Regions from separate parts of the Enterococcus gallinarum genome, predicted to be linked through region 2. Evidence: riboswitches for the same ligand, from Rfam matches in the RefSeq annotation. Region 2 holds a riboswitch; each other region holds the start of a gene.
What was found. Region 2 has a riboswitch for magnesium ahead of HED61_RS10280 (FtsW/RodA/SpoVE family cell cycle protein). Riboswitches for the same ligand answer to the same signal wherever they lie in the genome.

Region 1: linked by a shared signal. The riboswitch ahead of HED61_RS15740 (MgtC/SapB family protein) and the one ahead of HED61_RS10280 (FtsW/RodA/SpoVE family cell cycle protein) in region 2 are both predicted to bind magnesium.
Region 3: linked by a shared signal. The riboswitch ahead of mgtA (magnesium-translocating P-type ATPase) and the one ahead of HED61_RS10280 (FtsW/RodA/SpoVE family cell cycle protein) in region 2 are both predicted to bind magnesium.

Annotation. Positions count from the first base shown of each region.
Region 1 is NZ_CP050816.1:3,260,846-3,271,356, reverse strand. It holds gene HED61_RS15750 (LrgB family protein) at 1-472, shown strand, start outside; gene HED61_RS15745 (AbrB family transcriptional regulator) at 509-1,567, shown strand; M-box (ykoK) riboswitch at 2,355-2,524, shown strand; gene HED61_RS15740 (MgtC/SapB family protein) at 2,661-3,344, shown strand; gene HED61_RS15735 (GNAT family N-acetyltransferase) at 3,349-3,822, shown strand; gene mgtA (magnesium-translocating P-type ATPase) at 4,047-6,656, shown strand; gene HED61_RS15725 (hypothetical protein) at 7,250-7,402, shown strand; gene HED61_RS15720 (hypothetical protein) at 7,498-7,968, shown strand; gene HED61_RS15715 (cell division ATP-binding protein FtsE) at 7,980-8,645, shown strand; gene HED61_RS15710 (hypothetical protein) at 8,741-9,337, shown strand; gene HED61_RS15705 (peptidase domain-containing ABC transporter) at 9,344-10,511, shown strand, end outside.
Region 2 is NZ_CP050816.1:2,065,514-2,076,024, reverse strand. It holds gene HED61_RS10300 (endonuclease MutS2) at 32-1,930, opposite strand; gene HED61_RS10295 (LCP family glycopolymer transferase) at 2,191-3,132, opposite strand; gene HED61_RS10290 (phosphatase PAP2 family protein) at 3,129-3,788, opposite strand; gene HED61_RS10285 (FtsW/RodA/SpoVE family cell cycle protein) at 3,803-4,972, opposite strand; gene HED61_RS10280 (FtsW/RodA/SpoVE family cell cycle protein) at 4,950-6,098, opposite strand; M-box (ykoK) riboswitch at 6,221-6,410, opposite strand; gene ahpF (alkyl hydroperoxide reductase subunit F) at 6,767-8,296, opposite strand; gene ahpC (alkyl hydroperoxide reductase subunit C) at 8,306-8,869, opposite strand; gene HED61_RS10265 (permease prefix domain 1-containing protein) at 9,259-10,224, opposite strand; gene HED61_RS10260 (PadR family transcriptional regulator) at 10,221-10,511, opposite strand, start outside.
Region 3 is NZ_CP050816.1:1,956,529-1,967,039, reverse strand. It holds gene pdhA (pyruvate dehydrogenase (acetyl-transferring) E1 component subunit alpha) at 1-175, opposite strand, end outside; gene mgtA (magnesium-translocating P-type ATPase) at 610-3,201, opposite strand; M-box (ykoK) riboswitch at 3,470-3,640, opposite strand; gene wecB (non-hydrolyzing UDP-N-acetylglucosamine 2-epimerase) at 3,733-4,863, opposite strand; gene guaC (GMP reductase) at 5,193-6,170, opposite strand; partial or broken gene HED61_RS09795 (aldo/keto reductase) at 6,381-6,509, opposite strand; gene HED61_RS09790 (peptidoglycan recognition protein family protein) at 6,565-7,509, opposite strand; gene HED61_RS09785 (hypothetical protein) at 7,550-7,855, opposite strand; gene HED61_RS09780 (hypothetical protein) at 7,857-8,168, opposite strand; gene HED61_RS09775 (hypothetical protein) at 8,173-8,532, opposite strand; gene HED61_RS09770 (SGNH/GDSL hydrolase family protein) at 8,624-10,511, opposite strand, start outside.

The sequences.
Region 1 (10,511 bases), 1.2 Mb from region 2:
ATGTCTGGGAGTGCCGCTTTATAAAAATTTTGAAAGAGTAAAAAAAGAATTGTTTCCTGTCTTGTTTGGAATTACATCAGGAGTGCTTATTAATTTGTTCTTGACTACTCTACTGTCTAGAATGCTATATTTAAGTAATGCTGAATATATAACTTTTCTTCCGAAATCAGTCACTTTAGGTGTAGGAAAAAATATAGCGGATGATCTAGGAGGAATTGTTGGAATTACCTCACCTATTATTATTTTGACAGGAATTTTTGGTAATATCATCGCAGACAAGGTTATTCGAATAATTAAAATTAGACATCAATTGGCAATAGGTGTACTAATAGGAACATCAACACATGCTATAGGGACCACGAAAGCATTTGAAATAGGAGATCTTGAAGGGGCTGCAAGTAGTTTTTCCTTAGTTGTAGCGGCTATTTTTACGGTTATATTAATGCCTCTATTTTCTAGTTTCCATTTGTAAAAAATTTGTTCATTGAATAAGAAAGTAGGAACTTAAATGGTAGTAAAGATAATAGAAACGTTGATTGTAGGACTAATTGGAGGAATAATTGCTAGGCGTATAAAAATGCCCGCTCCATTTATGACTGGGAGTATGCTTGCAGTTGCGTTTTTTTCAATGTTCACAGATCAAATGTATATGGCGAATAACTTGAAGATCTTTGCCCAGATAATTAGTGGTGCCTATATAGGACAGCAAGTATCAAAGAAAGATTTACTAAATTTCCCTAAATTGGGTAAATCGATTTTGTTATTGATGGCTTTTTTCACTTTCAATTTGTTTACTATGGGATTCCTATTTCACTCATTTTTCTCGTTAGATTTGATTACGGCTTTACTTTGCTGTATGCCTGGAGGAATAATGGATGTATCTTTGATCAGTATTGATATGGGAGCTGAAGCTGAGGTAGTCGCTACAATGCAATTAGCAAGGTTAGTTGGGATGCTCCTCATCCTACCATATTGGATAAGTTTTCTTTTAGAGCGTCTAGAAAAGAAAAATGGAATCAGTATTGAAACGACCGAAAATAAAACAAAAATGAAGAGAGAGTTGACAATTGGGATCAATAATCCCTTTATCAATGATGCCACTATTTTAATAGTTGCAGGATTGGGAGGGATTTTGGGTCTATATTTCCAAATTCCTGTTGGGGCATTAATGTTTTCACTACTTTTCTCATGTGGTCTAAAAATTTTAAAAAACACTGCTCAATTAAATAATAATATCCGCTATATTGCTCAAATTTTTGCAGGAGCAATCATTGGTAGTACCTTTAACAGAGACAGTTTAAGCCAACTTGGTCGCCTTCTTATACCTGCGGTATTGCTCCTATTAAGTTATTTAATAATTAATGTACTATTTGGGTACATTGTTTACAAACGAGGAATTCTAGATTTGAAGTCAGCGTTATTTGCGTCATCACCAGCTGGAGCAACAGATATCTCGTTGATTGCTGGAGAATTGGGTGGTGAAATGCCAAAAATTGCAGCTATTCAAATTTGCCGAACTTTATATACGATAATGGTTTTACCAAATTTGATTCGATGGTTAACTTGAAATAGAGAATGGGTTGACTATAGAGATAAATTTAAAATAGCATAGCAGTTTATATGAGTGAAGCAACTAGTAAAGTATGTTTTTCTTGAATGAGGATTTGCTATAAGATCAAAGTTTGTGGTATGAGAAATTTTTGAGATCATAGGAGATCTGGATTCAAAACAACTTGAAGGATCGGGAAGGGCCGTTGGGAAAACTTTGCTAGCTATTTTCTGCTTTTCTTTTGGAGATGCCAATGCATTGCTTTTGATTCTGTCCATTATACATAGTTGGCAAACAAAAAAAGGGTTGTTCGACATTTAGTGTTGCTAGAGAAAGAAACAACTGAAAACTTAGTCATAACCAGTTGGGCATAGTGCTTAACTGTTTTTTGTTATTTCTCTTTTAAATAACACGAATAATTCTAAAATGTATTTCCGAGCAGCGTAAAGCTAGAAAGAAAATAAAATTTTTTCAAATAATTTTTTTAATGTGAAATTAATAAATTTCCTTTTCGGATGACTGCAGGGAAGAACGATAGTTTGATAGTTTATCGACAAATGTCTGTTTCAATCATTAACAAAGATTATTTTAAAATGATCTTCATACGAGTGGTTTCACAGTGTTTTAAGATCGATTAAACCCAATATAAAAACAGCTTTGTTTTACACAAAATCTACTGAATTCTTGATTTTTATTCGTATAACGTACTTATACTTTTCTAATCGTATTAAAAAATCATGAGGCAAAACGGCAAAATAAAAATTGACAAGAAAAAACGAATTTGTTAGTGTGTACCTGAAAATAAAATATGATTTGTTAGGTGAGGCTCCTATGCAAACATAGGCTACTGCCCAAAAATGTCGAGAGACGCCAATGGGTAGAACAGGAACTGTCGAATACAAGGCTTTTCTTAAGGTAGCTAAGATGTTTGTCTTTACGTTGTATAGTGCCAAAACTCAACGATTAGATCAATGTCTTTTTTGTCTTGTTTTTGACGAATTTAGAGCGACTTTTCGCGGAGTTTTTGCGGAAAAGTCGCTTTTTTTTTGTGCCTAATGATTCGATTTTATTTTTAAAACGAGGAAAGGAGCAGGAGTATGTATTTTTGGGAATGATGGGTCTGAGTGTGCTGGCAGGAGGCCTTATTGGTGTTGAAAGACAGTGGAGAAAAAAGCTAGCAGGTGTACGGACGATGGTTCTAGTCTCGCTGGGAGCAACGATTTTTGTTTCATTATCCTCGATGGTTGCGTCTGATACGAGTCCTACTCGAATTGCTGCACAAGTAGTGAGCGGTATTGGCTTTTTAGCTGGCGGGATTATTTTGCGGGATGGTTTTAGTGTAAAAGGATTAAATACTGCAGCAACATTATGGTGTACAGCAGCTGTTGGCACAGTGATTGGCGCTGGTTATATCCAAGAAGGATTTTTTGCAGCGCTAATGATCATGCTGGTGAATAGTGTGATTCGTTTTCTTTCTCAAAGATTTGATCAATTTGCTGAAGGGTATCGAACAGAATCTCTGGAGAAGAACACAAATTCATTTTTGATCATTACCGGAAAAAGGTCTTCCGAGGTGGCTTTGCGGACAGAGGTCATCAATCAATTGGATCGGTATGTTCTTTCATTTTGCCATTTTGTTTGCCAAGACCTGGCAGAGAATCGGATTCAGCTGCAAGTAGAGATCGAGCCTGCTGCAAATGCTGATTTAGCAGTGAAAGAAATTGTTACTCAATTGTCGAAAAATAATCATGTACTAGAAGTTTTTCATTTAGCAGAGGAGGGAGAAACATGGTAAAACAGTGCTTACGTTAATCAGATGGGATAGTTGTGACTATAAAGAAACATTAGTTTTGCGAAACCAAGTGTTAAAGGTTAGTGCGGGACAACCGTTATTAAGAGAGTCTCCAGCAGAGGAGAAACAAGCTATTCATTTGGTGGCAAGGCAAAATAAGCGGATTGTCGGCACCCTTCTTTTGCACCCTTGTTCGTCTAAGTGTATGCAAATAAAACAAGTGGCCATTCATCCAGATTATCAAGGGCAAGGGTTAGGGAAGAAATTACTAGTGTATGCGGAGCAAATTGCCAGAAATTTAAATTACTCGACCTTATTTTTAACAGGAAGAAAGCAAGCTTGGGGCTTTTATCGGAGATTAGGATATAGCGAAACAGAAGCCTATCAAGCAGATGCTTTGATCTTGAAGGTTTTCAAAAAAGACTTGTCAGTTGACCGATATTTTTTCAACCGGAAGGAGATGAAAACAAATGGACGATAGTCATTCGATACCAAAGGGTTTGGCAGAAGAGGAACAAAGAGATAGTCAGATACTATTGTCTATTTGTTTTTAGCGCCTTCTTCTTCAAACCCTCGCAAAAAAACAACAATGCTAGGAAACAATTTTCTTGATCATTCGAAGAGAGTTGTGGCGAACTATTTGGAGAGAAGGTAGAAAAAGTGGAAACAAAAAAACGACCTATTCAAAGCATTAATTACGGATTAATGGCAAAAAAAACGATCGAAACGATCTATGAAACCTTTCAGACTTCTAAAAGAGGACTGACTGAAGGACAAGCAATCGCGGCTAGGAACAAGTATGGATCAAATCAAATTTCCTATGGAAAGAAGACCCCATTCATTATGGAAGTCTTAAAAGCGTATATCACTCCCTTTACATTAGTGCTGATTGGGTTAGGGATTACCTCTTTTATCACTGAAGTCGTTATTGCGGCACCAGAGGAACGGGATTATTTTGGCAGTGGGATAATCTTTGTCATGATTTTGATTAGCGGCACCATGACGTTGATTCAATCTGTGCAATCAAATAAGGCTGCCGAAAAACTAAAGTCATTGGTTAAGGTTACTGCGACAGTGAAGCGTAAAAGCGTCTACGCAGAAGTACCGATGGAAGAAATCGTCTGTGGAGATATTGTGAAATTGTCTGCGGGAGACATGATTCCAGCGGATATCCGCTTGACTGCAACGAAAGACTTGTTTATTTCTCAATCTGCTTTAACGGGAGAAAGTTATCCGGTTGAAAAAAATGCCGAAGCAGTTGTTACAAGCCGTGATTCTGAAACAAGCTATGAAAATTTAGCCTTTATGGGAAGCAATGTCATCAGTGGTACAGCGGAAGGGGTTGTGATCGCTACTGGCAACCATACTCTTTTCGGTGATGTGGCAAAGTCATTGTCCACTAAGCCTATTCGAACCAGCTTTGAGTTAGGGATTCGCAAAACCTCGTTCTTATTCATCAAGTTCATGGCATTAATGGCACCGACGGTCATTGTCATTAATGGTTTCACGAAAGGCGATTGGATGGAAGCATTCCTGTTTGGCTTGTCAGTAGCTGTTGGGCTGACGCCAGAAATGTTGCCGATGATCGTAACAACGAATTTGGTCAAAGGCGCAACTGGAATGGCGAAAAAAGGCACTGTGATCAAGAACTTAAATGCGATCCAAAACTTTGGTGCGATCGATATCCTCTGTACGGATAAAACTGGCACGCTAACGCAAGACAAGATTATTTTAGAGTACCATTTGGATTTGACTGGAGAAGAAGATGAGCGAGTATTGCGGCATGCCTATCTTAACAGCTATTACCAAACCGGATTGAAGAACTTATTAGATGTTGCGATCATTGATGCGGCTAAAAAAGAATTAGGAGTCCCTGATCTCCCATATAAAAAGATCGACGAGATTCCCTTTGATTTTGAACGGAGACGAATGAGTGTGGTCGTAGAAGATCCGTCTGGAAAAACACAAATGATCACCAAAGGCGCAATCGAGGAAATGCTCAGCATCTCAAGTTATGTAGATTTCAAAGGAAAGGTGACTGCATTAACTGAGGAGATAAAACAAGAAGTTCTAAAAAAAGTCAATGAACTAAATGAAGATGGGCTACGTGTGATCGGGGTAGCTCAAAAAACGAATCCAAGCGTGGTAGGTGAATTTTCTGTAGCAGATGAATCTGAGATGGTTCTCATTGGGTATCTAGCGTTTTTGGATCCGCCAAAAGAAACCACGAAACAAGCACTGGAAACGTTAAAGAAACACGGAGTTGGCGTGAAAGTGTTAACTGGCGACAATGCGTTAGTAACGCAGTCTGTATGTCAGCAAGTTGGATTAGGGGCAGAAAAGCTGATCAGTGGAGAAGACATTCTAAATGTATCGGATAAAAAACTTAGTCAACTTGTTGAAAAATACAATGTTTTCGTCAAATTGAACCCGCAGCAAAAGCAGCGAATTACCGGGATTTTGAGAGAAAATGGGCACACAGTAGGATTTTTAGGAGATGGGATCAATGATGCGCCAGCAATGAAGGCAGCAGATGTCGGAATCTCAGTAGATACGGCAGTAGATATTGCCAAAGAATCGGCCGATGTTATTTTGTTAGAAAAAGATTTAATGATTTTAGAACGTGGGATCATTTCAGGACGAGAAACCTTTGGGAATATCATGAAATATATCAAGGCGACCGCAAGTTCTAATTTCGGCAATATGTTTTCGGTTCTCGTTGCTAGCACGTTTCTGCCATTTTTGCCAATGTTGCCGTTACAGATTCTTTTCCTCAACCTTATTTACGATATTTCCTGTGTATCGATTCCTTGGGACCACATGGATAAAGAATACTTGGATAAACCAAAGCGCTGGGATGCATCGAGTATCGGTAAATTTATGATTTGGTTAGGTCCAACAAGTTCAGTGTTTGATATTACTACCTATTTATTGATGTACTTCATTATTTGTCCAGCGGTAGTTGGTGGCGATTTCCATACGTTGACGCCAGAACAACAAGTCGCTTTTATCGCTGTCTTTCATGCTGGCTGGTTTGTAGAATCGTTATGGTCGCAAACACTCGTGCTCCACGCCTTGCGGACACCAAAGATTCCATTTATCCAAAGCCGCGGCTCATTCATTATGACAGCGATCACTTCATTAGGAATTGCCGTCGGGACATTCTTACCGTTTACGAACTTTGGCCAAAGTTTAGGCATGGCAGTTCTTCCATCAGCGTACTGGCTATGGCTGACCGCAACCATCATTGCCTACTTAGCCCTAGTAACGATTGTCAAACGTTTCTACATTCATCGTTATCAAGAATTGCTCTGAAAAAAAAATCTTTGACCGTAGAGCAAAAAATTTACCTTTAATAATCAGATAGGCTTTAAAGCAGTCCAGTAGATATGACCGAAGGATGTAGTCTTTTAGAAGAGTTGTCGTAGTAATGATTTAGCGTTTTTGATGGTAAAACAGGTTTTCTTGAGCGAAGCAGAGACGATTCAACTAGTAACTATGAAAAGACAGAAGTGATTGCGATTTGGATGGCCCGAGGATCAGGTGATAGCCTATTTTACCGGTGATCTGAAAAATATGCTTGCTTCTTTAGATCAAGCAACTCTTTGGTATAGTCAATGAAGAAAATAATCTTAGTTGGATTTCTAAATAGAGAGAATGTTGAATGCTCCACATTCTCTCTATTTGTTTTACCTTTTAATAATGAAGCGTATTTCTCTTTTTTCTATGTTTTAGCAGAAGCGCCAAAGTGATCATCCATCTATGACAGGAGCTTTTTCGTTTCCAAATATCGCCTGTTAAATTTTTGTATTTTGAAAATAAATTTATATTGTAATTGTTATAAATAAATATTATCATTATATTTGTAATATTCGGAATATTATAGCATTAAGAAGGAGGTAGTCCATATGAGGACAATGACTGAGACAGAAACTCGTTCTGTTAAAGGTGGATTTCATTGGCATTGTTGGGTATGTGGTGCTGGTGGCGGTACAAAAGCTGGTTACTTGCGTCATGTTCAAACAAATTCATTCCATATTTTCATTTCGTATTGGTCGTAAACCCGACTATCATTAGCATGCTATAATAATCAATTGATGGAAGAATGCTATAATTATTTGATTATAGTATTCTTTTTTAGGAGATGGATGCACGGATGCGCATAATAGATAAATGTATACTTTTAGGAATAACATTGGTATCTTTGGCAGCTTGTACAAATCCTGAGAGTTTAATCGAAAAAGATAGAAAATCAGAGGAAGAAAAAATCCTTGAGACCTTTTCTGATAAAGAAATCATCAAGCTAGCAGACTTGGATATCCAATTGAAAGAGGTAGAACAATCCAATGAGGGAGATCGGTCGGTGATCTCACTGACATTAGTGGTCATCAGTGACTCTTTACCGGAAAAAACCGAAATCGATAATCATATTTTCTCAGTAACTGCAGAACAGAATCAAGAACCCCTGACATCCATTGATGCGATTGATTCTTTTGTTTTAGACAACAAAAAAGAGCTAACCTATCGCTTTATCCTACATTCGAATACAGAAGTGGTTCTTTTCACTTTTGACTACATGAATAACTCGCAACATATGACCAAACACTACGATGTATATCTAGAGTAGGGGGAAATGTGATGATTCAGTTTAGAGATGTAACCATCCATTCATTAGCCAAAAAAGAAGTACTCACCAAGGTCACCCAACTATTTCCAGATGATAAACCTAGTTACATTATTGGTAAAAGTGGTGCAGGAAAGTCGACGATACTCAAAGCAATTTTTGGCGAAGTTCCTGTAGCTTCTGGAGAAATCATCTTAAATGATGAAGAACTGAACTATGATACACTGCCCGACACTCTCTCCAATCGACGGAAAATTGGCTTTATTTTTCAGGATTTTCGATTGATTGAATCTTTTACAGTATTTGAGAATATTGCCTATGTCCTTCATATCAAAAATGAACCTGTAGAAAAAATTCGTTATGAAGTCGAACAACTAGCTTTTGAGCTAGGCATAGAAGAGAAGTTAGCTGACTATTGCCATCAGCTCTCTGGCGGAGAACAACAACGAGTGGCGATTGCTCGTGCATTGATCAAGCAGCCGCAGGTTATTCTTGCAGATGAGCCAACAGGGAATTTGGACCCACTCCGTGGGAAAGAGATTATTCAGCTTATCAATAGTCTTTCGTTACAAAAGAAAATCACGACACTGATCGTTACACATGACTATACGCTTATTCCAGAAAATAGTAACGTCTATCAATTAGAGAACCAGCAAGTGCTAAAACTAGGTGAACAGTAGTAAATCGTTTACCAGAAGGGAGCAATAGGTGCTGTCGGATGAATCAGATAAAGAATTCAATCAGGATTATCAAAAAGAAAATAAGCAGAAACAAGTTGGTACTATCACGATTCTTCACACCTACGTTTTTTTCAGTCGTCTTAGTTGAAGGAATGTTACGATTGTATCTTTTCTTTTATGTATTCAGATCATTTCAAGAGCAAGAAAACAAACGTATTCCATTATTGGCAAAACTGTTAAATCCAAACACTGGTGATGAACTAGCCTTGTTTCTTTCAATATTAGAAATCAGCAGTTTGATTATGATGGTTGCCGGTGCAGCCTATTTGTTCTTTTTTTCTGTTCTTTCACTTAAAAGAGAACGAATTTTAGAAGAAACAGAATTAAGAGTGAAAGCAAGTTTAGGGGTTTCGCCCAAAATCTTAACTTTTGAGTTTATAGGCGAATCGATGGTGACAATGATTGTGGCATCCGTAATGAGTATAGGCTTGGTGAACCTGTTGTATACGAGCATCTACATATTGTTTCAATCAAGTTGGGTAGCAGCCTATTTGATTGCTCCGCTTACTCTTTTTGTTCACTACGATTTAGTCATTAGTGGCTTATTGCTGCTTTTTCTGACTGTATTGACTGGTCATACCTATTTTAGAATCAAAAACCAATATTATAACCATCGGTGGAAAAGGAGCTGAATTTCCATGCTGAAGAGGGTGAGACAAAATGAACAAAAAGATTGTGGGGCTGCTGCCTTTGCGACATTGGCTAATTTATGCGGAAGAAAGATGTCCTTGGCTGAGGCAAGGGATTTAACCAGAAGTAACAGCACAGGAGCAACTTTACAGGGACTGATTGAAGCAGGAAGTAAAGTTGGCTTAACAGCCGAAGGATTAGAAGGATCGATTGGAGAACTAAGGGACGGTATCAGAAGCAAAGAGATTAACCTGCCTTTCATTGCTTTAGTCGTATTGGAAACAGGACTTTCTCATTTTTTGGTAGTAGAGGAATGGTCTGACACTAAGATAAAAGTATTCGATCCTGCACAAGGAGTAAAAAAGATTTCTGTAGGATATTTCGAAAAAATCTGGGGAGGATATATCGTTATCTTCCATAAGACAGAGTTGTTTTCCCCCGAGCAGACAACTTCTATTTCATATTATGGGACGCTTTTTTTTAAAGAGAAGTCACGTCTGTTGCTGGTTCTGCTTTTTTCCGTGGTTATCGCCCTTTTTTCTTTTCTGGGAAGTTTTTCCTATCAACGCATTATAGACTCGTTTATTTTGAACAGCGAATCTGCCATTCATGAGGAACATGCGCATACTTCAATTTTTGAAGAAGCATTCCACGAGATCTTGTATAATTTTCAATATTTGATTTTAGCTGTAGTTATATTGTATCTTTTTCAAGCAATCCTAAGTATTGTTCGCGCTTTCTTTATTGCAAATGTCTCTAAAAGAATGAATGACGATCTCTTTGCAGCTTTTTTTAAGAAAATTCTTTTTATGAAAGCGACTAATTTAAGAGCGAGAGATTCAGGCGAATTGATCACGCGTTATAATATCACAACGCAAGTACAACAAGTATTGACAAGACTTGTGCTCTCTATTTTTTTAGAAATATTTGTGGCTATTACTGGTGGAGCGATTTTATATATTATAAACAAGCAATTATTTCTTGTTACTACAGGGATTCTTTTAGGGTATACCGCTGTAAGTATAATTTTTATTAAACCATTAAACAAAATCAACAATGAATTGATCGAGAAAAATGCGCGAACATTAAATGTGTTGAATGAGACATTTACTGGATTTGAAACGATCAAACTTTTTCAAAGAGAGTCGTTTTTTTTAGGAAAATTTCTGAAGCAGG
Region 2 (10,511 bases):
TTATCTTCGCTAGCTTATTTCCTGCGATCAATTACGTTTGCGCGCCGTCGCCTTTCGCAAATGCTTGCCTTTCCTTCGCTTGTTTTCTTAATTTCTTTTGCGCTTTCTTCGATCCACGGTCGATATCTCGGTTAAATTTCCGTTCTGCAAATGAATGGAACAGACTCTCCAGGTTATACCCTGCTGGATATAATTCTTCTCTAGACATCAGAAGCTTGACTCTTCTAGTGGGAACGATAACCAATGATTCATCCAGCAAAATCTGTGCTTGATTGCTTTCTAAATAAGCATAAAACAAGCCCGTTTGATTTGTCTCTGTGTAAGAGATGCGATCGCCTTTTTTTAAAGTAGCCACGGATACTTGCTGTCGTTCTTTCTGGATGCCTTTAAATACTGCTTTTTCCGTTGGATACTGTTTCGTTTCTAAGTATCGTTGTGCTTTAGCAACGATTTCTTTAGAGACTGACATCTTTTCTGCGATCCAAAAGGCATTACTGGTACCCACAGCATCAGAAAGCAGCCGATATTTAGGTGTCAATGTTTCTGGATCAAAAGCCATTGCAGCCGTATGGAAATCTTGATGATCAATAGCAAACTGTTTGATTTCCCCATAGTGGGTAGTAGCGATCAAAAGCGCACCTGAATGATAGATGGCTTCCATGATCGCAATCGCTAAAGCAGCTCCTTCATTTGGCTCTGTTCCGCTGCCGATCTCATCCAGCAATACAATGCTTTGCCGTGAAGCATGCTTGACGATTTGGGCAATGTTGTTCATATGTCCCGAAAAGGTACTTAATGCGTTCGCTAAACTTTGTTGATCCCCAATATCCATCCACAGATTTTTCAAAAATGGAACCTGACTTCCCCCAGCATGTGAAGGAAAGAGACCATAGTGCGCCATCACACAAACCAGTGCCACAGTTTTTAACACCACTGTCTTCCCACCGGCATTGGGACCTGTGATCACCAGACAGCGAGCATCGTAACCAAGTTGTAATGACAGAGGAACTGCTGCTGCTCCTAACAATGGGTGTCGAACTTCCTGTAAGTCGATTACTTCTGCTTCATTGATTTCTAGCGGAACACCATGAATTTCACGACAGTATTTTGCTCGAGCAAAGATGATGTCCAATTCAACCAATACATCCAGACAGGTAAAAATCTCTGTTAAGTTTTCTGCAAGCAGTCCAGTCAATCCAGCTAAAATTTGATACTCCTCGGCAGTCTCCTCTGCTTTGGCCATTATCAAGCGATCATTCAAGCGAATCGCTGCTTCTGGTTCAATGAAAACTGTTGCCCGTTTATTGGAGCGTTCAATAATCTGCCCTTTGATCTGATGTTGAAATTCGGAGCGCACAGGTAGTGTGTAGCGGTCATTTTTTTGAATGATTCGTGCATCTTGTAATAGTCGTGGATCTTGCAAAAACTTTGAAAAGACTTTTTTCAATTCTGCTTCATGCTTGGCTATTTGTCCCCGGATTTTCCTAAGTTCACGACTTGCATCGGTGTCAATCCGGCCATTTCGGATTTTGTCAAAAATTGTTTGTGCGGTGTCTGAAAAATCCGTTAATCCTTGCGCATAGCCAGTAAGCCGCGGTGTCTGCCACTGGTTTTTTTCAAACATCTGACGGATCAATCGAAAAGACCGTAAAAAGTCTCCATAATCGATTAATTCTCTCGGCTCTAAAATCAAGCCTTTTTCGATTTTTGTCGTATGATGCAAAATATCAGACAGGCCCATGAATGGCACTTGTTGCCCAGAGCCTAAGAGGGCCATTGCTTCTTGTGTCTCCGCTAGTCTTTTTCTAGCGGAATGAATAGAAGAGGCCGGTTGTTGTTCGGCAAATCGTTGCTTGCCATAATCACTAAGGATTCGTTGACTAACAGTTGTTTTAATTGTGTCAAATTCAGTTTCTTGTGGGATATTCATATGAGGTCCTTTCTTGTGCCCGTGAAACGTCTCTCCTCCACGTTCAAAAAAAGTGTACAAAAAAGGTGACAGTTCCCCATCACCTGTTTTTATCAATAACGATTTTGATCGGTATCTGCAGGCACAACAAATAAACTTAGTATTGTTTATTTGTTTAAATTTGCTGGTTAGATACCTAAGACACTCATCAAGAGACCTCTTTCTTTTTTTGAACGATTTTCTTTATTTTAGTATATCTATGATCGAATTGTCAACATCATCTATTCTGCCGGTTCATTATGTGTTTGCATATCCAATTCAGAATGTAATCGCTGGATCGCTAGCTGTCGTTCCTCATCAGAGATTGCTTGGTAAGAAATCCCTGCTTCTCCTTGCAAGCCATCTCCCGTAAAGCCTGTCCCCTGTATTTGATAGAGATCAACTGTTGTTAGGGCAGTCTGGTAACTCGTTATTAATCGTGAGATCTGCTGAAAAGTGAGATCCGTTTGGCCGTTTTCTCCAACGATCGACATGAGCTCTTGGTACTGGAACAAACTTGACAGAGACAGCAATTCTTTAGCGAGGAGCTCAGTCACTTGTCGTTGTCGTCTCTGCCGGCCATAATCCCCTTCTGGATCATCTTTACGCATCCGAGTATACTGAAGTGCTGCCCAACCATCTAATTGAAGCTCCCCCTCTGGGTAATGAATTTTCTCAGCCGTAAACTCAAAATCGTTGTAAACTGTGATTCCGCCAATCGCATCTACAAGATCTGCCATGCCATCCATATTGATCGAGAAATAATGATGAATTGGGATCTGTAAAAATTGTTCGATCGAAGCGATCATCATTTCGGCGCCCCCAAATGAGTGGGCATGATTGATTTTATCTTTGAAACCTTTACCAACAATCTCTACATAAGCATCACGAGGAATACTTGTAATGGATGTCCGCTTATTTTTTGGATTCAATGTCACGATCATGATCGTGTTCGCACGATAGTCTGTTTTTCGCTTTGAATCATTTGCGATACCCAAAAGGAGCAGACTTAGGGGTTCTACCTCTTCAATTACTGTTGCTTCTCGCCCTTTAATCGGTGCGTGCATGGTTTGAACCGTTTGTTCTGCACGAAGAACGATGCGCAGCGCATAGACTGTTCCAACGGTCACAAGCAGTGTTAAACTAACCAAAAGCGTCAGCCAAACTTTCTTTCCATTCGTCATGGTCTTCTCCTTTGCTTGAATTTATCGGATAAATTGTTACTTTTACTCGTAAGAATCCTTTCAGTCCATTCATAAGTCATCAATGTGATCCCACTTGCTAAACAGATACTTGCGAGGGTATCGCTTGGGTAATGAACGCCTAAATAAAAGCGGGAAAATATTACTAAAAGAATGAAAGAGCCGCCGAGGATAGCCAACAGACCTTTTTTCTTAAACAAAAATCGAGTGAAAAGCAAACAGGTAGTCACCAGTGTAACAGCTAACAGGGTATGGCCACTGGGAAAGCTGTGTGAATCGCGAACCATCCCAGCTTCTAGGACTGGGCGTGGCCGCTGAATCAGCCATTTCATCACTTGACCGATACCACTCACTACAATCAGATTTCCTATTCCCCAGATTGCCCAAACTCGTTGCTGCTTTTTCCATAAATAGATGCCCAAAAGCAGAAATAAACCAGTTATTGGTAGGATCGTAGCAGTCGAAGCGATGGCCAACATGATTTGGTCTCCTAAAGCAGTGCGCATCTGAGGCAAATTCCAAAAGAGTCGGTCTATCCTTTGAAACCAGTGTGGCTGATGCAAGACTAGGATCGTCAATAAAAAAAACAATGCAATAAAGCTAAGACTGACCGTCATCCGACGAGTTCGATTGAACATTTTAGTAAACTCCTTTAATTTATTGGGAAAGTTTTTTTCGGGGCATACGCCTTCTCCAGCCCAAAAATAATGCCTAAAGAGAGACCAACTGCAATCAGCGAGGTCCCACCTTGACTCAGAAATGGTAGTGGAATACCCGTCAAAGGCAGTAATCCAATCGCCGCCCCGATATTTTCAAAAATTTGAAAAACCAAACCAAAAACAAACGTGATCGATAGATAGACCGAGGCTTTATTATTTGTCCGCAATGCTGCAAAAATGATCTGATAAATCAAATAAAAATAGAGAAAAATTACTAATGAACTGCCTAAAAATCCAAATGATTCTCCGATGACTGTAAAGATCATATCGGATTCACGCACAGGAACGTAGACAGGAATGTGCGTGTCACTTGCCCCGAGGAGACCACCTGAACCAATTGCCCACATACTTTGTACTTGTTGGTAAGCAATCGAGTCTTGATAAGCAAAAGGATCTGCCCAAGCTTTGACTCGATCCAATTGATAGGGTTTAAAATGCAATCGAAACAACATCGTATTCCCCCAATCAGTAAAGACTAATAGCAATAACAGTCCGCCAACCACAGCCAATACCGTAAAAATTGCTGTCAACAGTTTCCAATGGACACCGGAAATAACAAATAGTGCGCCGAGCATTACGATGAAAACCAAACTAGTACCAAAGTCCCGTTGCATATACATCAATAGAAAAGTCGGCAAACTATAAAGCACTATTTTTAGAATGTAGAAACAGTCAGATTTGATTGTTCGCTGAATCTGTCTTTTTTCATATAAGAGTGTGAGATACACCATAAACAATACAAAAGCCAATTTCATAATCTCAGAAGGCTGCAATGTGAAACTGCCGATCCGGATCCAACGTTTTGTATGGGTCAACTCAAACATGACGGGATCATAAAACCAGTACAATAATGTCATCAATCCTAGAGAAAGAACATAAAAGATGCCAGAGAACCGCAATAAAAAAGTCGTCGAAAGTAAACTGCCCGCAAACAATGCGATTGCGGCAATGATGCAAAAAAAGAGTTGCCGCACAACAACCGGTCCCGGATCAATGCCATCCAGCACACTGGCACCATATTGAACCGCAATACTCAATAAAAAAAGTAAGAAAACCGGTAGAATCAGTGCATAATTCACTTCATGTCGTTTGAAGTACTTCATTTGCTTCCCTCCCTCTTTCCAATTTGAGGCAAATACCAAAAGCAAACGAAAGAATAAAGTAACTGGAGCCACCATAACTAATAAATGGTAAAGGAACCCCTGTCATAGGCATTAACCCTAAGATACTTGCGATGTTGATACTTGTTTGCAATAACAACAATGTGGCAGTTCCTAATAGAATCAAGCCTATTTGTGAATCAATAGCTGTTGCCGAACGAATAAACAGGCGCAACACAATTAGAAATAATAATCCAATTACAAAAATCCCTACCAAAAGGCCAAGCTCCTCTACCAATACCGAAAAAATGAAGTCTGTCTCCGCAACGGGTAAGAACCCTTTTTTCGTGATGCTATTGCCTAAACCCAACCCGCTTAATCCGCCATTGAATAATGCATAATAGGAATGAATCATTTGGAAACCTTGACCATATGGGTCAGAAAATGGATCTCCAACAAGTTGGATCCGGTTGTATACATGCATGAAGAATTGTGGTAACCAGCCGTGTTGTCCTAAAAAGAGGACCGCACCTCCTAAAAGAAATAAACTGGAAATCAGTGCAGTAAATAGCAGGAATGTGACTTTGACTGGCACTTGAACAGTCGTGATCATAACAAAAGCCAAAAATAGTAAAATCATTACTCCTGCAACTTTAGGCTGCATTAGAACCAGCCCACAACATAGAAATAAGAGAAAGAGCGGCTTTTTTAATTCATTGAAAGATCGTTTGACCTTAAAATAGTTTGCCAAATAAAGAATCATACCGACATTTGTTATTTCTGAAGGTTGAAACTGAATGCCAAAAATCGAAATCCAGCGCTGAGCACCGTTAACTGATACCCCGAAAAATGGCAGGTAGGCCAACAGTAACATGACAATGCCAAAGGCCAATAGTCCCACCGCTAACTTTTTGCTTAACAAAATTTCGACGCGGGTTTTTTGAATCAAAAGAATCATTCCCCAACTCAACAGCAGAAAAATCAGCTGTCGCTGGAACAACGCGGCCGGTGCACCCCCAGCAGTCATCAACCGGTAAGAACTTGCACTATAAATCATTAAAAGACCGATGATACTCAACAGCAAATAAGCTGTGATAAGTAACCAATCGATCTTTCTCTTTTTACTCATATCGTCCACTCCTTCCCTTGGAGCAGGTGATTTCAGACGTTATTTATTTTATCCATTTACGTTTTGAAACATACTCAAGAAAAGAAAAAAAGCCAAACTTCTCTCAAGACGTTCGACTTCGCAAGCAATCTCATCGTCCGAGTTTTGGCACTATACAACGTAAAGAAGAAGCAAATTAGTAGTATTTATTTCTTCTTAGCTATTTTATGAAGAGCCTTAATCCGACAATTCCTGTTTTACACATTGGCGTCTTTCGACGTTTCTGCGCAATAGCTTATGTTTGTATAGGAGCCTCACCTAACAAGGTTATCCGTTATTTTTATTCATCCTGAATGTTACCTTTTGTTCCTCATGATGACAACTGAATTCCGCAATTTTGTGTTTTTCTTTAATTATTCTTAAACATCTTTAAGCAATTGACTAATTCCCCTGTTTTCTCACAGCTCATTGAATCGCTGCCTTTTTTAGTTAGAGATTTCTCGTTATTTTCAGGACAAAAAAACTGCAACAGCCATTTGCCATCGATCCATCGAGACCCAATCAACTGGCAACTATTTGACTGAAGTTCAGCCATCAGCTGCAATGATCATGGATCAAAAATGAATCAAATTGGTAAACGGCGTTGCAGTCATTCCTTGTACCTATTTAAAGGATCAGTCCGCATTTGATTATTGGCGAATCAAATAATCAAATGCGCCTAACGCTGCTGTTGCTCCTGAACCCATCGAAATAATAATTTGCTTGTAGGCACTGTCTGTACAATCACCGGCAGCAAAAACTCCAGCAAGATCTGTAGTTCCATGTTTGTCGACAATGATTTCATTGCGTTCATTCAAAGCCACTCGATCTTTCAGCCATTCTGTATTCGGCATCAAGCCAATCAAAATAAAGACGCCTTCCACAGCTAAAGTGGCTTCACGATTTGTCTGCCGATCCACATAAGTCAGCTGCTCCACATGATCGGAACCCGCAATTTCCTTGGTAGCAGCATTGGTGATGACCGTCACGTTTTCCAATGTTGCTAGTCGTTTTTGTAAAACAAGGTCTGCTTTTAATTCCGGCAAGAACTCCAATACATAGACATGTTTTGCCATACCTGCCAAATCAATCGCTGCTTCAATACCAGAATTACCGCCACCAATAACTGCCACTTCTTTACCAGCAAACAACGGACCATCGCAGTGAGGGCAATAAGCGACCCCTTTATTTTTAAACTCTTGCTCTCCCGGAACGTTAATGTTCCGCCACCGTGCACCAGTGGCAAGGATCGCTGTCTTTGTTTTCAAAACAGCACCATTCTCTAATTCCACTTCCACGAATTCATTTTTGCGGATATCTTTGGCACGTTGTCCTTTCATGACATCTACATTATACTCATTGACATGTTCTTCCACTTGACGCATTAATTTTGGTCCTTCTGTGTAAGGTGTACCGATCATGTTTTCGATTCCTAATGTTTCCATCACTTGACCACCGAAAGTTTCCACCACCATGCCTGTATTGATCCCTTTACGGGCAGCGTAGACAGCAGCACTTGCACCCGCTGGACCGCCCCCTACGACCAACACGTCAAACAGATCTTTATCTGCAAACGAGTCTTTGCTAGTCGGACCAGCAGCTTGTTCAAGTAATTGTTCGATCGTCTGACGACCGCTAGCGAATTCTTCCCCGTTCAAAAAGACGGTTGGTACGGCCATAATTTTTTTGGCATCTACTTCCGCTTTGAACATACCACCTTCGATCATCGTATGACTGATATTCGGATTCAAGACAGCCATGATATTCAACGCCTGTACGACATCCGGACAATTATGGCACGTCAGACTAACATATGTCTCAAAATGCAAAGGCTGAGAGATTTGTTTGATACGGTCTTGAATCGCTTGTTCGACCTTTGGCGCCCGGCCACTAACTTGCAATAAAGCTAAAATAAATGAAGTAAATTCATGCCCGAGTGGAAGACCTGCAAAAGCAATGCCACTGTCGATACCTGGTTGCATAATTGTAAAGCTGGGTGTCCGATCTGCAGTTACTTCTTCGATCGTAATACGTTCGGACATTTCTGCGATTTCTTCTAAGAAATCACGAACTTTTTGTGAGGCGTCATCAGTACCAAGACTAGCTGCGAAAACAATTTCAGATTCCAGCATTGCCAGATACTGTTTCAGTTGTTCTTTAATTCCATTATCTAAAGCCATGTCAACCTCCTATATTTTTCCAACTAGATCAAGACTTGGTGTTAAGGTGTCTTCTCCTTCTTTCCATTTAGCTGGGCAAACTTCACCTGGATGTGTCCGCACGTATTGGGCAGCACGAATTTTGTCGATCAATCCACTAGCATCGCGTCCAATTCCATCCGCATTGATTTCAACCGTTTGAACAACGCCATCAGGATCGATAATAAAAGTACCTCGTTGCGAAAGGCCACTTTCTTCATCCAGTACATCAAAAATACGAGAGATCGTGTGAGAAGGGTCAGCAACCATAATGTATTCGATCTTGCTGATTGCATCAGAGTGATCATGCCATGCTTTGTGGGTATAGTGAGTATCTGTCGAAACAGAATAAACTTCAGTTCCTAGTTCTTTCAATGCTGCATATTGACCTTGTAGATCTTCTAATTCCGTTGGACATACAAATGAAAAATCTGCTGGGTAAAAGCAAACCACATTCCATTTTCCTTTGAAATCTTCAGATGAAACGTCGATAAATTTTCCGTTGTGATAAGCTTGTGCTTCAAATGACTCAATTTCTTTTCCAATTAATGACATAGCGATTCCTCCAATTAGAATTATTATTTGAGAATAATCTCTCTTAATTATTAGTCTAAAGCCAGTGGAATTGCAATAGTCTCTTTGCATTTTTTTAAACAAAATGAATTTCTCCTCATAAATGAGCGTTTCACTTTCATTTTAAAATGATTTCTGGGAAAATAAATAGATTCACTTTTCTAACAATTATATACCAAAGGTCACTCATTCTCATTTACAAGGATATTTTCTCAATAGCTTTAAGTCACTTTTCACTTTGTCAAGTTCATCAAAGTGAAAAGTTTTTATTTGTCCAAACCGATAAGAAAAACACCTGAAGGACTCCTCTTCTGCCCTAGCAGAACCTCGGATCTTTCAGATGTTTATCAAAAACTATTTCAAGAAATTCCTTAGCGCTTATTTTTCTGATGAGGCAAAAAGAAATCTTGAAAAACCCCACCCAAGATGAAGATCACCCATGAATAGGCCCAGCTTCCTGTTGAAAATGACCAGAGGAAGTAAACTACCACGATCACTGGCCAATAGACCGTATTAAAAAAACGAACTTTTCCTGCGGATTCTCCATAAATGTGTTGCGCTGCCCGTGGTCCCGGTTCATCTTCATTAGAAATAAAGTAAACGCCATCGGCCATTTTGGCAAATCCTGTGCGGATGATACTGACATAGACGATAAAGAATACTCCTAATGCAACTGCCGCAAAAAACAGTCCTAAAGCTAAACCACTGGGAATGTAAAGAATAGCTTCCATCAAGAAAAAGGGCGTCACCGACAGAATACATGCAGAAATTCCTAGCACCAGACCAAATCGAAAACTCTTTTCATAATCTTCCAATTGCTTCCGCGCCTCTTGTTTTACTTCTTGATCAAATGGACGATCGTTTAATTTTCGTTTTGATGCAGAATAGTTCAAGCCGGAGGTAATAATAAAGCCCACGCCCAATGCAACAAACATGAACATGACTAATAGTCCTAAGCCACTATTGATTTCATTGGCAAAAAAGAGAAATATTCCAAGAGAAGCGATACATAACGCAATACCTAAAGAAAGTGAGAAGGCAAAACGGCGAATCTTCCCCCAAAAATCAAAGGCTTCATCGATTGTAATAGCATCTAACCAGGCTTCTTCTGCAGTATCTTCTGACTGCGCTACTTGCAGTTCTTGAAGCAACTCATCAATTGATCCAAATTCACTGATCACAGCCCCGATTGCTTCATGCTCGCTTTTTCCTTGTTCAATCAATTCATGGTAATGGTCTTCCATGATCGCAGCCAAATCCTCTTTGGCTTTCTTTGTTTCTGGCGTGGTGGGTACATTCAAAAACAAACTATCTAAATAATCCCGGATGGTTTTCATTTTGCTCCTCCTTGTAAAAAGCGCTCAACAACAATTTTTGTTTGCTGCCACTCTTGTTTTTTTACTTCTAAAAATTCTCTTCCTGCCTCACTGATTTGATAATAGGTGCGTTTCTTTCCATGAGTCACTTCTCCAGGATACGAGCGGATCAATCCCTGTTTTTCCAAACGTGTGAATGCAGAATACAATGTTGTTTCCTTAATGATATAGAGCGAATCTGTTTTTTCACGTATCTGTTTTGAAATGTCGTATCCATAGGAATCATCTTTGGAAAGAATCGATAAGAT
Region 3 (10,511 bases), 110 kb from region 2:
CACGGGACCATACCATGCGAGTCATCAACTCGACTAATTCGTCGTCACTTAGATCAGGTACTAAATCTGGATTTACGATTTTTCCGTCTTTATCTAATGCTTGATAAGTTGGAAAATCTGCATTGACTTGCTCCAAAATTGCTTGGAAATCAAGTGCTTTTTGTTTTTTTGCCATCTTGACACACTTTCCTCTCTGATATAAAAATTCACTTTCGAATGTAACAGGGATAAAATCTGTATCATCGAAAAATCATTTACTACTATAAATTATCATTTAAACGAGAATAAGACAAGTGAAAAGGTATTTTTTTTTAATAAAACGATTCCCATTAGACCAACTCTTAAGAAACGATTAGTGAAAACAATCACATTTAAGCAATCGCTTTCTTGCTTTGCTCCTTATTAAATTCTTTTTTTCTTTTAAGAATAGTACAGACTTCGCCTTTTAACTAAACAGAAACGTAACACCTCGAGGACTTTCCCTTGTGAATGTTCCGACTTAGTAAAATTAGTTTTTTTTGATAATGAGAAAAAAATAATACAGAAGAGAATAAAAAAGAAACAGATAGCATAAAAGTTAAAATCTTTTATGACTATCCGTTTCTTTTCTCAGATCCACTCTTTTGTATAATGGATATAGATTCTCTTAGCTACTTCTACGCTTACCAGGTAGGCAAGAATAATGCCGACAAACCATGGCCAGTAAGAAGATGGTAGCGCTGCAAAATCAAAGACTGTGTGCAGCGGCGACAAGATAATACCGAAACCCACCAAAATCGCAAGAACGCTTGACAGTAAGACTGCTGGCGATGCGATACTTTGGAAAAATGGCAGTTTACGCGTCCGGACCATATGCACGACTAATGTTTGCGTCACAAGACCGATCATGAACCAGCCGGCTTGGAACAGCGCTTGTTCTTGAATGGTATTTGCTTGGAACACATGCCACATCACGAAGAATGTCAAGATATCAAAAATACTGCTGACTGGTCCAATGCTTACGGTGAATTTCAATAAGCCTCTGACTTGCCACTTGACTGGTTTTTCTAGTTCTTCCACATCCACATTATCCCAAGGAATAGTCAACTGTGCCATATCATAGACTAGATTTTGCACCAGCAATTGAATAGAAAGCATTGGCAAGAAAGGCAAGAATGCACTAGCGACAAGAATCGAAAAAACATTCCCAAAGTTTGAACTCAATGTCATCTTGATGTATTTCATCATGTTTGTGAAAACTTTACGGCCTTCAATGACGCCTTTATCTAACACATTCAAGCTTTTTTCTAATAAAATGATCGAACTTGCGTCTTTGGTAATGTCTGCGGCCGTATCTACAGAAATACCGACATCAGCAGCCCGCAGTGCAGGCGCATCATTGATTCCATCTCCCATAAATCCGACAGTATGACCATCGGCTTGCAGCGACTGAATGATGCGTGACTTTTGCATAGGATTCAACTTAGCAAATAGATTGACCGCTTCTGCTTTTTCAGCCAATTCTTCATCAGAGAGACGATCAACGTCTATCCCTAGAAGATAGTCGTTCACTTCGATCCCCACATCTTTACACACCTTTTGCGCCACGATCGCATTGTCACCAGTCAAAACTTTCACGTTGACACCATGACCATGTAATGAAGCAATAGCTGTTTTTGCGGACTCTTTCGCTGGGTCTAAAAAGCCCATGAATCCGATCATGATCATATCTTGTTCATCTTCAACTGTGTAGACGGCTTCTGCGTGAGCATCTCGCTTGATTGCTACTGTTAGGACACGCATGCCCTGTTTGTTCAAGCGGTGATTTACCTCACGAAGTTTTTCTCTTAATTCATCTGTCAATTCCAGAACTTGTCCGTTGACTTCCACGTATTTGCAGACTTTCTCCATTTCCTCAGCAGCACCTTTTGTGACCATGATCTGGTGCCCATCTGCTTTGACAACCACTGTTAAACGCCGGCGGGAAAAGTCAAAGGGGATTTCATCCACTTTGATGACTTCTTGATAAGGCGCTTGGCGCTCTGTATCTTCGAAGTAGTTCAATACCGCAATATCCATCAAATTTTTCCAACCTGTTTGATAGTAGGAATTCAAATAGGTCATATCCAACACTTGTTGGTCTTCTTTACCAAACGGATTCAGATGCTGCACTAATACGACGCGATCTTCAGTGATCGTGCCGGTTTTATCCGTACATAAAACGTCCATACTGCCCAAGTTTTGAATCGAAGGCAATTCTTTGACGATCACTTTTTCTTTAGCTAACGACATGGCACCTTTTGCCAAATTACTTGTGACGATCATTGGCAACATTTCCGGAGTCAAGCCAACAGCTACAGCGATTGCGAAGAAAAGGGCTTCTCCCCAGTCGCCTTTTGTCAATCCATTGATCAAAAAGACGATGGGAAACAAAACCATTACCATTCGCAGCAACAATTTACTGACTTTCGTCAAACCATCCTCAAAAGTAGTCTTTCCTCGTTTTGACGTTGCATTTTTGGCAATATCACCAAAAAAAGTACTTTGACCGGTTTTTAAAATAATTGCTTTACCTTGTCCACTAAGGACATCCGTTCCCATGAAAACCAAATCTTGCATATCTAATGCGGAAATCGTTTCTTTAGAATCTTTGATCCCAGCATCGACAAATTTTTCCACCGGCATAGATTCTCCGGTCAGAGAAGATTGATTGATAAATAAATCTTTTGTCCAAATCAAAATAGCATCTGCCGGAATCATATCCCCGGTTGCCAATGTCACGATGTCTCCTGGTACGACTTCATCCATCGGAATCTCGATCGTTTCGCCGTCTCGAGTGACAGAACATGTATTTTCAATTAATTCTTTTAAGGCCAAACTTGCTTTTTGCGAACGATATTCTTGCACGAATGTGATCGTAACACTTGCTAAGATCATGATTCCCATCACGACCACTGCTTCATAATCACCTGTGAAAAAAGAAATGACCATCAGCAAAGCCAAAACTAATACAAAAGGATCTTTGAAAGCACTTAAAAACATCAGCCAAGCAGGTGTTGGTTTTTGTGCATCTACTTGGTTTGGTCCATATTCTTCCAGACGTTCTGCTGCATCCTCTTTTGATAGTCCATTAAACGAAGTCCGCATTTCCATCAGCAACTCTCTTTCCGAAAGTTGTGCAAGTAATTTTAATTCTTGATCTTTAGATAATTTTTTTAACATCTTCTTTTCCTCCTATAACTAGGAGTTGCATTTGCTACCCCTAGCATTCTTTTTATTGTTCCTCTGGGGACTGGGGTATTCCATGTTCATCTTCCTCTCTGTTTATCAAGCAAGAAACTCTGGATCATGCAGAAGTGTTGGTCAAAAATAAAGGCAGTCAGCAATTGTCTTGCAGCACCTCATAAAGGTCTGTATGTATCAGCTAAAATAAAGGCATCAGTGACCATTAACACAAAAAACGCATGCTCCCAATAAGCATGCGTAAAAAACTCATGATCATTGTAGAGCTTTAGCACTATAGGGCGTAGATAACTTGACGTTATCAGCTGCTTTGGGTTTAACCTTCACGATTAGACCTGTCCTACCAACTAAGCATCTCTCGATACTTTTGCGGCAGCAGCTTGTGTCCATATAGGAGCCTCACCTAACAATTATTTATTTCTATCCTCACTATAGTCTATCTAATTATATAGGTCAACCATTATGTGAAAATACTTTTGTTATTTTTCAATTCCATTTTCAGTTTTTGGATCATTGGATCGAAGGATCTGCCATTCCGGACAGACGGTAATATTGAGCCAATACTTCTTTGATTCGCTGACTTGCTTTACCATCACCATAAGGATTTTCAGCATGCGCCATTGCGGTATATGCAGCGTGATCCTGCAACAACTGCTTCGTTGCTTGATACACATCCTCTTCCCCTGTACCGACCAATTTCAACGTTCCTGCCGCAATGCCTTCTGGACGTTCAGTTGTGTCCCGCAACACCAATACAGGAACACCGAGAGAAGGGGCTTCTTCCTGGACACCGCCGGAATCAGTTAGAATCAATGTGCTTTGGTTGGCAAAATTGTGAAAATCGATGACATCTAAAGGTTCAATCAATGTAACATTCTCTAAAGCACCCAGAGTTTCTTGAGCAATTTCTCGAACTTTGGGATTTTTATGCATCGGAAAAACGACTGAGACTTCTGGAAACTCGCCTGCGATTCGAGCCAATGCCTGAAAAACATTCTTCATCGGCTGACCTAAATTCTCTCTGCGGTGCATCGTCAACAAAATCTTTCGCTGTTTTTTGTCTGTTAGTGTAGGATGCTGATAGTCTTGAGAAACAGTGTAGCGCATGGCATCAATCGCGGTATTGCCAGTGACAAAGATGGCTTCTGGATCATGATTTTCCGCAAGTAGATTTTCTTTACTTTGAAGCGTTGGAGCAAAGTAAAGATCCGCTAGCACATCGATGAGTTGCCGGTTGGCTTCTTCCGGATAGGGTGATCGTTTATTCCACGTCCGCAAACCAGCTTCAACATGACCGATCGGAATCTGAGCGTAAAAAGCTGCGGTTGCTGCGGCATATGCCGTTGTTGTGTCACCATGAACAAGCACAATTGACGGTTTTTCTTGGTGGAGAATCGGTTCTAATTCCAGCAAGACTTTTGTAGTGATGCCGGTCAATGTCTGTCCCAATGTCATGATATCCAAGTCGTAATCAGGTTCGATCTCAAAAACCTCTAATACTTGATCTAACATCTCGCGATGTTGGGCTGTCACCACGACAATTGATTGAAATCGAGGATCAGCCTCTAATTCTTTTACCAAAGGCGCCATCTTGATGGCTTCCGGTCTTGTCCCAAAAACGGACATTACTTTGATAGTCAAACACTCACCTGCTTCTTTCTGCATGTTTACTTTATTGTTATTGCTCTTACTCACTTAGTCAACTGAATATCCGCTTTTAGCTCAGAATATTTTTTTAGTTTTTTTTCATCATTTCTTCTATTATAACGAAAGATTAAGAAAAACCAAATAGTCGATAGAGATGATTCCACAAAAAGCAGAAGGTCAGCGCTGAAAATAAAAAAACCAAAAGACTTGTTGCCCTCAGCAGCAAGTGATAAGAATGTTTTCCTATCGCTTGCTGCAAGACCAAGAAATCTTTTGGATCGAACTTTTATTCATGCCACTGTCAATTCTACAGCCGAAGCAACTTAAATTGTATCGCCATTGAAAATCGAGTTTTTCACGATCACATAATCAACTTTTCGAATCGATTCGAGGTCTTTGCCACCGGCATAGGAGATCGATGATTGTAGATCTTGCTGCATCTCAACCAAAGTATCTTTCAAAGAACCTTTGTAAGGGATCCAGATTTTTTTCCCTTCGACGTTTTTCTTTTCCCCTTTTTGGAATTCAGAAGCAGAGCCAAAGTATTCTTTTAAAACGACACCATTTTCGACTTTTGTTTCCCCAGGAGATTCTTCATGTCCAGCAAACAATGAACCAATCATGACCATCGTTGCCCCAAAACGAACAGATTTTGCGATATCTCCATGGGTGCGGATTCCCCCATCGGCGATAATCGGCTTGCGAGCTGCTTTTGCACACCAGCGTAATGCAGCTAATTGCCACCCACCAGTTCCAAAACCAGTTTTGATTTTAGTGATACAAACTTTCCCTGGTCCGATCCCAACTTTCGTTGCATCCGCGCCGGCATTTTCCAATTCTCGGACCGCTTCAGGTGTACCAACGTTCCCTGCGATCACAAAAGCATCTGGTAAATGTTTTTTGATATGTTGGATCATATTGATGACAGCATTGGAATGTCCATGGGCAATATCGATCGTAATGTAATCAGGCACCAGTCCTTCAGCAGCCAATGTTTCGACAAAAGTATACTCATAGTCTTTGACACCGACACTGATCGAAGAGATCAGGCCTTTTTCCTTCATTTTTTTGATAAAAGGAATGCGGGCTGCTTCGTCAAAACGATGCATAATATAAAAATAGCCGTTTTCAGCTAAAAATTCTGCGATTGATTCATCAATGATCGTTTGCATATTTGCAGGAACGACCGGCATTTTAAATGAATGTTTGCCTAAAGTAACCGTCGTATCACATTCTGAACGGCTATTCACGATACATTTATTAGGGATCAATTGTATATCTTCGTAATCAAAAACTTTCATGTCAAACATAAAAATATCCTCCAAATCTTGATAAGAGTGAAGCAAGCATCAAATGGCTGTCGCCTATTTTTAATGCCCACAACAATTTAAACCAGCTCACTCATAAATACAAGTGTTTTAGAATCTTTTTTTTAAAAAGCAACAGGAATGTTCGTCTTTTACGAACATTCCTGAGATAGTTTCCATTAAATAAAGGGTTTCTTCTTTTTTTTAAGGTAAAATATTGCCAGCTGCCAAATATACTTCATACCATTCTTGGCGTGTCAACACAATCGTAGATGCCTTAGCGATCTCTTCGATACGATGCGGCGTCATCGTGCCTGCGATCACCTGCATATTTGGTTATTTGGACACATAAAAAAGCCCCCTACTCAAAAGAGTAAGGGGTGTTTGTTTACCATGGAAGCTTATTGTTGTTCAATGCTCGTTGTAATGCTTTGACCATGTTAGAAGTCGGGCTGATAATTCCATCAACCGTTGTCTTCAAGGCTCGTTGCATAGCTTTAATCATTTCTGTTCCGCACAATCCATCGATCGCACCTTTGTATAAACCTTTTGCTTTCAACCGTTTCTGCCATGTACGAATCAGGGTTGAACCTTTAAGCGTATTATCAAATTGCGCCGCATAAAGGTTCTTGTTGCACACTTGTCGATACTGATGGCTGATTTCATCATCTGGTGTGATACCTTCGTACTGCATCGCTTTATTGGCAGTGCTTGGTCCAAACATACCGTCTTCTGAGATTTTATTGGTGTTTGGTTTTACAGATGGTGTGCTAGGTTTAGCTGCTGAATTAGAACCGCTAGTCTTGCCAAACGCCGCATCTTTGAAACGTTCCAGCTCACTTGGCTTTGCTACCCATGGAGCTGGACAGTTCTTGCCAGTAACATCATAGTGGCGCCAAATCTTATTCCGAGTGATATTTGGATATTTTGCAATCAGTTCTTTAACGGCTTTAACGGTGTTCTGGAATGTTTTTTCAGTGATATTTCCATTTCTATCCAAGCACATCTCCACGCCAATAGCGCCATAATTAGCATTACCGATTTGTGAATACAAAGGCTTGTAGATAGATCCATCAGAATTGTATCTAACCGTATCGTTTGCGTGGTAAGCGACCTCATCTAATGGAATGATACAAATAGCTTCATTGTCATCCACAAACAAATGAGCGGATGCATAAACGCCATTCAGATTATTGAAGTAGTCTTTGTGATTTCGGGCAGTACCACCGTTGTTAGCCGTGTAATGCATGATAATTCCTTTGATTCCGTAGTTCTTGATCCCTGGACGAGAAAACTTATTGATTCTGATATATTCGTATTTGATGAAACTCATTTATATCATCCTTTCTACATTAAAAAAGAGCAGCCAATGGCTACTCCTTTTTTTCTGTGAACTCTTGTCCGTCACCGTAATCGGGTTCCGATTTGTTGCCTTTAATAAACCCAGCGCCTAAGTCATAGAATCCGCCTGCTGCCAATCCTGACAAGAATCCTGCCCAACCAAACACAATCAATTGATCTGGTACCATTGTAGCGGCGTATACAATCCCGACTGCTGTCCCTAGCAAAATGTTAATGACTGGCAACAATTTGTTATCTGGAATCATTTTCTTTACTAATCCTGTCACTCCCATAACCGTTCCTGTAATTACTGTTGCTGCCGTTAAAATATGTTCCATGTTAAATTCCACCTTTCAATATTGCATTTTCATTTTTCAATTCTTCGTTCTCGTCTTCTAACTCTTCAACCAGTTTTTGATAGTAAGCAATTTCCTTCTCATACTTATTTTTGATATCTGAAATTTCTGCTTCGAGTTTATCGACTTTCTTCTCTAACTTATCTACCATCTCCTGATACTTTCTGTAGAGAACATCGGCATTTTCGGTATTGGTCTTTTCGAGATTTGCTTTGTTAGAATATTTAGTTCCTAAATAGGTGATATACCCACCGCCAAGAGCCACAATGATCGTAGTCAAGTTGATGTCTCCCACAGTATCAGTCCTCCTTGATGGCAATTCCCATCGCAAGGAATGCCATTGCCAAGGATAAAATGCCGATTGTATTTGGTGGTGCAGATAAAACAAAAGACACCCCGAAGAGTGTCCAAAAGAATGTTAGTAGTACTAGCACTGTATGCTTTAATTTCTTGTTATTGATCACAATTCCCAATATTTTGAGAAAACCCAATATCATAAACACTGCGCTGATTGCTCGATAATCGAACAGTTCGTCAACCAACTGATATACTCTGTACTCTTGCAAAATTTCAGGGTGCAAAAGCAACTGCAAACCGTATAAAACCGAAACGATACTGAGAACTAAACTATCCCATTTGAGGATAATTATATTTTTCATATGCCACCTACTTTCCTAAAATAAAATCCACAACACGATTAGCCAAAAAAGCAGACAACCAAGAATGATTGTCCGCTAGATAATATTTTTATTAATATAAACCTAATGCCTTCCTAGCCTTATCAAACATAATAGTCATGCCCGATTCATTAGGATGCAAGCCGTCTGATGTGAAATTTGCTGCGCTGACGTGGTTAAAGCCCGCCTTTGCAAAATCTAGAATATCAGCCCCAAATGATTCTCCTATCTTCCGAATGCGATCATTGTAAGAGGCCAAAGTATCCCCGTTAGCATTTGTGCGAGGATATGGACCACGTGAATTTATCGGAATAGTAGCGCAATAGACTTTTGCCGTGGGATATTTATTCACTACTTTGTTTAATAATATTCCGTATGCTTCTCCGAAGGTTGTTGTTACGTTAGGTAATGCGCTAGTCCCGTCAAAAGTCCCAATAGGCACATTATTGTTGAAATCATTAACACCCATATAAACAATAATTATATCTGGATTGTCAGTTTGACTGTCCAAAAGCTCAGCTCTCGTTATACCGGCTGAATCAGTGCCTCCTGTAGTCGTGACGCGACTGCCCGACCATGAATTATTAACCAACAATTCAAGCTTGCCAGAAGACTTATCAATCAACTTCTTCCACCAAGTCAAATTCACATCTTTAATAGCTCCTGATGAAGGATAAAACGCAACGTTTCCAGTGGGAATATATCCTGCGTAAGTGGTTATGGAATCGCCTAAAAAACTTATTTTCTTAGTAATGGCATCAACTGCTTTTGTTGTCACAACTGATACAGGCGTCCCGGGGAAAGAATATGCAGTCGTTGTCAAAACGAACATACCGATAAACACATGGCTTTTAATTATTTGTTCTCGAAACGGTTTGTAATTTGGACCTCCACGATCCTCCATATATTTGGCACTATAGAAACTGAACATATCTTTAGCTGAATAAACAGCGCCTTGGTCTCTGCGCACAAACACATATACATACGGCCCCTCTGTGACGCCACCTATAGCAGCTTGAATTTCATCGAATGTATAAGTGAACCCTTGTGCTGGGATTGAGATTCCAGCTCCTCCATAAATCCATTTGTAATTCGATCCCCACGTTGCAAAACAAGGAATTGCTTTAACTTTAAATTCTTTTTTTTCGTAATCGATCGTTAAAACGTCTTCGGAGTGTGGAACTGACACTAGCCAACCTTTATCGTATGTATAGGTTATTTTCGAAAAATTACCTATTTCTAACGATTGTCTAGTATTTTTATATCCAGGAGAGACTTTTACTGAAACTTCTCCCCCGTTTGCTTTAGCTGTGTCTCGTATACTCATAGAAAAATACTTAGCACCCACAGGAACTGTGTATGTACTAAGTTGATCCGTTATGGTCCAAATATCCCCCCTAACAAATTGACTAGCAGAACTGTCTGCAAAAAAGGTTATAAACACTGGGCCTGTGTCTGAGTTCCCAACTTTGCCGTTTCGATATATGATATCACCATCATTGACCGCAGTTAGCTTTGTTCTTCCCCAGTAAGGTTGATAACCAACTTCTCCCTTTTTTACTATTTTCCCATCATTTACGCTGTAATATTCATCGGCAATATACGTATCAACTAAATTTACGAAATCAGGAGTAAGGAAATCGGTTTTTTTGATTGTTACAGCACCATCTACTACATTAGTCGTATTGACAGCGTCCTTACCAACAACAGCAACACTTCCGCCTGTCATCGATTCTTTAACTTCTTGTGACAGCATTGGTAATGTAACTTGTTCATTTCCACCCTTGTCGACCTTGGACATTCCTAAATAACTAATATCCGTTCTAAATTTGTTTGAATCAGCCAGAATTGCTACCAAAGCACTAAACTCTGCTTTTTGCGCAATCCCAACAGCTTCACCAGCTAGTCGCTGCACCGTCAATTCAAACTCTTTTAACTGGGTCGTTTTCCCATTTTGCAAA